2 regions of the Ligilactobacillus sp. LYQ135 genome follow, and region 2 is predicted to be linked to the other one. Evidence: predicted binding sites of a transcription regulator. Region 2 holds the regulator's gene; the other holds the start of a gene.
What was found. Region 2 encodes LexA, which represses DNA repair genes until DNA is damaged. Its sites were predicted from a motif close to CNAACANNTGTTNG; they were not measured.

Region 1 (3,437 bases), on a different contig from region 2:
ATGAATTAAAAGTTGCATATGAGGTTGAAAATCCTTCAGATGAAAAAATTTGGTTTGGAATTGGCGGTCATCCAGCATTTAAGGTGCCAATGACTAATGACAAATTTTATGATGACTATCTGGTTAAATTAATCCCCCATGCAACACGAAACATCATTCCACTTAAAGGATCATATACTGACATTGATCATTTGAAAGAAGAAAGAGCATCAGAAGTTGAAGTTGATCATGAAATGTTTAAAAATGATGCAATCATCTTCGATTTGGGCGAAGAACCAACTACAGTTAAACTTTGTGATGATGAAGAAAAACATGGAGTTGAACTAAAAGTAGCAGACGCTGAATTTATGGGAGTTTGGTCATGTTATCCTCAAGCAGGTCAATTTGTTTGTTTAGAACCATGGTGGGGATTAGCAGATACTGTTAATTCAGATCAAGACTTTAAACATAAATTTGCAAATAATGAACTGGATGCTCATCAAAAATTTAGTACTGAATATCAAATCAGCGTTTTCTAAATAAAAATTGCGACATAAATCATGTCGCAATTTTTTTATTTGTTATTTTTAGGATGTTTTTGACGCCACCAATATACTAACCCAAATGGAACTAAATTTTCAGTTCCATTTTTAATCCGTTCAATATTTTTCCAATGACGAATGATTACAAAAATTGTTAATCCAAGAGCTACACCAATTAATACCGGATCACCTACACAAAAAGCAGCTATAGTAATTAAAATGAAGCCAACGATACTTCCCATGCTAACCATACTTGTAATGAAGATTGTAATAATAAAAATAGCCCATGCTAGTAAGAAGAATTTCCAATTATAAACTAATAATGCACCCGCACTAGTTGCAACTGCTTTACCGCCTTTAAATCCAGCAAAAATTGGAAATACATGACCAATAATAGCCGATAAAGCAATTAACATTGGATTGGCATTTGAATGGAAAAAGAAAGGTAGTAAAGCTGCTAAAGAGCCTTTTAATAAATCCATGAACAAAACGATAAAGCCCGCTTTTTTTCCTAAAACCCTAAATGTATTGGTAGTCCCCATATTTCCACTGCCAAAATTACGGATGTCCTTTCCATAAAAGAATTTGCCTATTAATACTCCTGATGGAATTGATCCTAATAAATATCCAATGATAAGCATTACAGGTATTTTCCAACTCAAGAGAACTCCGCCTCCTTTAAAAAATGTCAATTAAAATTTTAACACTTAACTTACAAGCATTCAATTAAGATTAGAAGTATCATTACAAAATATGATATAATCTTGAACGTATGTTTAAAATTAATACTTTACATAACAACATAATTAATGACTATAATAAGATTACTGAAAAATAAAAGAAAGGTTGAACGCAATGACGAAACAAAATTATGGTGATGATTCGATTCAAGTGCTAAAAGGACTTGAAGCAGTTCGAAAGCGACCAGGAATGTATATTGGTTCTACCGATTCTCGTGGATTGCATCATTTAGTATATGAAATTGTCGACAACGCTGTTGATGAAGCTTTATCAGGATATGGGAAAGAAATTGATGTAACCATTCATAAAGATGATTCTATTACAGTTACAGATTTTGGTCGAGGAATGCCAATTGGAATGCATGAAACAGGAATTCCAACAGTTGAAGTTATTTTTACAGTTTTGCATGCTGGAGGAAAATTTGGCCAAGGTGAATATAAAACTTCAGGTGGTTTGCATGGTGTAGGTGCTTCTGTAGTAAATGCATTATCAGAAAAATTAACAGTTAATACAGTGCGCGATGGAGTTGAATATGAGGAAGACTTCATTGATGGAGGTCATCCGGTCGGAACTTTACGTAAAATTGGTAAGACAAGTAAAAAAAGTGGAACTACAGTTACTTTTAAACCGGATTCAAATATTTTTTCAACAACCCATTATAAATATGACACATTAGCAGAAAGATTACGCGAATCAGCCTTTTTATTAAAAGGTGTTAAGATTACGTTGACTGATGAACGTGATGGTCAACAAGACATTTTTCATTTTGAAGAAGGAATTAAAGAATTTGTTGCTTATTTAAATGAGGATAAGGATACTTTAGGCGATGTAATGTATTTTGAAGGCAGCAAAGATGGAGTTGAAGTAGAGGTAGCTGCTCAATATAATGACGGTTACTCAGAAACCATTATGTCATTTGTTAATAATGTACGTACAAAAGATGGCGGAACACATGAAGTAGGAATGAAAACAGCATGGACAAAAGCTTTCAATGAATATGCACGTAAAGTTGGTCTTTTAAAGGAACGTGCTAAAAATCTTGAAGGAAGTGACGTGCGTGAAGGATTATCAGCAATTGTTTCAGTACGTATTCCAGAAGAACTTCTTCAATTTGAAGGTCAAACAAAGGGCAAATTAGGAACTCCAGAAGCGCGTTCGATTGTTGATAGTATGGTTAGTGAACAACTTCAATACTATTTAATGGAAAATGGCGAATTTGCGCAAGATTTAGTGCGTAAAGCCTTAAAAGCGCGTGATGCTCGTCAAGCGGCACGTAAGGCTCGTGATGAAAGTCGAAATGGAAAAAAACGACGTAAAAAAGATCAATTACTTTCAGGAAAATTAACACCTGCACAGTCAAAAAATGCACGTAAAAATGAACTTTTCTTAGTCGAAGGTGATTCTGCGGGAGGATCTGCTAAACAAGGAAGAGATCGTAAGTTCCAAGCAATTTTGCCATTAAGAGGAAAAGTGCTTAATACACAAAAAGCAAAATTACAAGATATCATGAAAAATGAAGAAATTAACACCATGATCTATACAATTGGAGCTGGTGTTGGTGCTGATTTTAATATCGAAGATGCCAATTATGATAAGATTATCATCATGACTGATGCGGATACTGATGGTGCCCATATTCAAACTTTACTTTTAACATTCTTTTATAAATATATGCGTCCATTAATTAATGCAGGACGGGTGTACATTGCATTACCACCATTATATAAAATTCAAAAGAAAGTAAAACGTAAAAACAAAATTCAATATGCATGGACTGAAGCAGAGTTAACTAAAGCCACTAAAGAATTCGGCAAAGGGTACTCACTTCAACGTTTTAAAGGTTTAGGTGAAATGAATGCTGATCAGCTTTGGGAAACTACAATGAATCCAGAAACTCGGACTTTAGTACGTGTAAAAATTGATGATGATGCGGTTGCTGAAAGACGGGTAACTACATTAATGGGCGATAAAGTTGAACCTCGTCGCAAATGGATTGAACGCAATGTTAAATTCTCTTTAGAAGAAGATGGAAGTTTATTGGATACAGTTGCTGCTGAAGGTGCACATGGTAATGTAGATACAGAAGATTTACAATATTATCAAGAAGGATCATTATTTGATGATGATTTCTCAAACAACGATTAAGGAGGTTAAAGTATGACTACAAATATTCAA
Region 2 (3,437 bases):
GCGGAGTTACTTTAATTGCGAAAATGGCAAATGTCCCAATTGTTCCTGCAGTTTACCAAGGCCCTTTAACTTTTAAAGGATTACTTTCACGCAAAAAAACAACCGTTGCTTTTGGGAAACCAATTTACGTTGACCGCAAAGAAAAATTAAATGATAAAAATCAACAAAAAATTATTAAACAAATGGAAACACAATTTAAACAATTGGATCAACAAATTGACCCTAAATTTGTATACATTGATCCTGCTTCAAAAAAACAAAGTAATTAATTTATCAAATTTAAAATAAAAAACAGGCTTATGATTTTATCAAGCCTGTTTTTTTTATAATTATTTCTTTTTGTTATTTTCTTTAGCGTAACTTGCTTTCATAGAAGTCATCATTTGGTTAATTTTACGTTGTGATGGCTTTTGTCCCATTTGAAGCATCATTGTACGAAGCATTTGTTCGTTAAATGGTGGATTCTTTTTCAAGTAGTTTTCTAAATATCTTCTTGCAACAAAAAAGCCGATTACAAAACCAGCAATTAATGCAATAATAACCAATAAAATTACTATTCCTGTTGACAAAGTCCGATCCTCCTTACAAATAACATAACTATAATTTTAAGCGAAAAATCTAAAAAAATAAAGAGGACTTTTAAAAAAATTAATCATCACGTAAACCACGTTCACGTTGGATTTTTTTTACTTTTTCAGGAGTAACTTCTTTTCCGTTTTTATCATAAACTTGAAGCATTTCAATATGACTTCTAAAGTTTTCACGAAACATTGACAAGTATGTTTCACGTAATCGCTTTTGTTCAGCTTGTTCTTCCTTAGTTAAACCTTCTTCTTTTTTCTTTTTAGCTAGCTCATTAATTCGATCAATTAAATCTTGAGGAATCCCATTATTTTCTTTAGCCAAATTTCTCCGCTCCCTTCTCAAATATTCTTTTTTTATTTTATCGAATTTCAATACTAATTTCAATTAAAGCGAACTTTTGTTTGTACTTAATAAAAATATATGCTACTATCGAGTTAATATATTATAAGTTTTCACGAGGTATTATTATGACGAAATCATCTGAGGAACGTCAATTAAGAGTTTTACGCTTTATTTATAATTCTGTTCAGGAAAAAGGTTATCCTCCAACTGTGCGTGAAATTGGTGAAGCTGTTGACTTATCTTCAACATCAACTGTCCATGGACATTTAAATCGTTTAGAAAAGCGTGGTTTTTTAGTTAAAGATGCAACTAAACCACGTGCCATTGAAGTTACTCCAGCTGGAATGGAGGCTTTAGGTATCACTTTTAAGGCTGATGCTATTCCAATGGTAGGGACTGTGACTGCGGGACAACCGATTCTAACAGTCGAAGAAACCACTGATTTCTTTCCTCTTCCACCTAATTTTGAATCAGCTGATAATTTATTTATGCTTACAATTCGGGGAGAAAGTATGATTAACGCTGGAATTTTAAATGGCGATAAAGTCATTATACGCAAACAAAATAGTGCTGATAACGGTGATATTGTGATTGCGATGAACGATCAAGATGAAGCTACTTGCAAACGATTCTACAAAGAAAAAGATCATTACCGACTTCAACCTGAAAATGATACAATGGCTCCTATTATTTTGAATCAAGTAACTATTTTAGGAAAAGTAATTGGTTTATATCGAGATAATATTTAAATTAATAAAAGGACTGTGATTGAATCACAGTCCTTTTATTAATTTTACTGTTCAATTTTTTGCTTAATTTGATGAGCCATTTTAATCAATTCTTCAGCATGTTCCATTGTTAGTTCCGTAATTTCAGATCCTGAAAGCATACGTGCAATCTCCTTAACTCTCGTTTTAGCATTTAATTTTTCGACTCGAGTTTCTGTCCGCCCATCTACCACTTTTTTAGAAATATAATAGTGATGATCAGCAATTGCAGCGACTTGTGGTAAGTGCGAAATGCATAGTACTTGTGAAGTTTGGGCAATTTGCGAAATTTTTTCAGCAATCGCTTGAGCAACTCGTCCACTTACTCCAGTATCAACTTCATCAAAGATAATACTTGTAACTCCTTGCTTTTGTGAAAAAATTGTTTTTAATGCAAGCATTATCCGTGACAGTTCTCCTCCAGAAGCAATTTTAGCTAGCGGTCCCATGGATTCGCCAGGGTTAGTTTGAATATAAAATTCAACATCATCTAATCCATTTTCAGTCAATTCCTTATTTTCTTTGAACTTAACTTTAAAAATCGCCTTATCCATATATAATGCACTTAACTGTTTATGAATTGCTTTTTCTAATTCATGTGCTGTCTGTCGCCGTTTATTAGATAAATGTTGGGCTAACTTAAATGCATCTTGATATGTTTTTTCCACTTCTTTAGCCTGTTCTGCTGAACTTTGAGCACTACCTTGCATTTCATTTAACTCTTTTTTTATTTTTTGACCATATTCAATAATTTGTTCAACTGAATCGCCATATTTCCGTTTCAATTGATGAATTTCCTCTAATCGTTGTTCAATTTGGTTTAGGCGTTCTTCATCCCATTCCATTGAATCTAATTCATTTGAAATTTCATGCGAAACATCTTGCAAATTGTAAAATGCATCTGAAACTTTTTCATAAATATTATTCAAATCTGTTGAAAAATCAGAAACCTTACCTAATTCATTCATTGAAATTCCTAATTGACCTATTAAGTCAAAATTATCTCCCATTAATGCTTGATAGCTATTTTCTAATGCATCATGAATTACTTGATAATTATCTAATTGATCTTTTTCTTCTGTCAATTCCTCTTCTTCATGCGGTTTTAAATTGGCATTAGTAATTTCATCAAGTTGAAATTGTAAAGTATCTAATCGCTGAGCCCATTCTTTTTCATTAGCTTCACGCTTTTCAAGTGCTGTTTTCAATTTTCGGTATTTATGATACGCAACTTGATAACTTTCAACATCTTTTTTTAGGGAATGATCATATTCATCAAGGAGTTCTAAGTGTGTTTCTGGTTGCATTAAACTTTGATGTTCATTTTGGCCATGAATATCAATCAGCATTTCTCCAACTTGTCTAAGAGTTGTTAAATTTACTAAAGTTCCATTTATCCGACAAACATTTCTCCCAGTTTTATATAAATCTCTTTGTAAAATTAATGTTTCATCCTCATGATCTATGCCAAACTGATCAAGTAAATTAAATAATGGTGCATTTTTTGGCAAAACAAACTGTCCTTGTAAACAGGATTTACTTGTTCCCTTCCGAATAAAATCAGTAGAACCACGTCCTCCTGCTAATAATCCAAGAGCATCAATTATAATTGACTTCCCTGCTCCAGTTTCTCCAGTTAAAACCGTCATCTTAGCTTGAAAATCAATATCTGTTTTTTCAATGATCGCAAAATCTTTAATCGATAATTCTTGTAGCATCTAAATACACCTCCTCTTGATTAAT

Region 1: parE (DNA topoisomerase IV subunit B) is a predicted target of LexA. The motif match lies at 1,287-1,300, and genes of this name have one in related genera.

Annotation. Positions count from the first base shown of each region.
Region 1 covers NZ_JBSJYT010000009.1:51,749-55,185, reverse strand. The annotation lists gene ACWCL1_RS07585 (aldose 1-epimerase family protein) at 1-518, shown strand, start outside; gene plsY (glycerol-3-phosphate 1-O-acyltransferase PlsY) at 554-1,162, opposite strand; gene parE (DNA topoisomerase IV subunit B) at 1,377-3,407, shown strand; gene parC (DNA topoisomerase IV subunit A) at 3,420-3,437, shown strand, end outside.
Region 2 covers NZ_JBSJYT010000002.1:99,357-102,793, forward strand. The annotation lists gene ACWCL1_RS02395 (lysophospholipid acyltransferase family protein) at 1-269, shown strand, start outside; gene ACWCL1_RS02400 (YneF family protein) at 330-569, opposite strand; gene ACWCL1_RS02405 (DUF896 domain-containing protein) at 649-906, opposite strand; gene lexA (transcriptional repressor LexA) at 1,053-1,676, shown strand; gene recN (DNA repair protein RecN) at 1,721-3,412, opposite strand; gene ACWCL1_RS02420 (TlyA family RNA methyltransferase) at 3,437-3,437, opposite strand, start outside.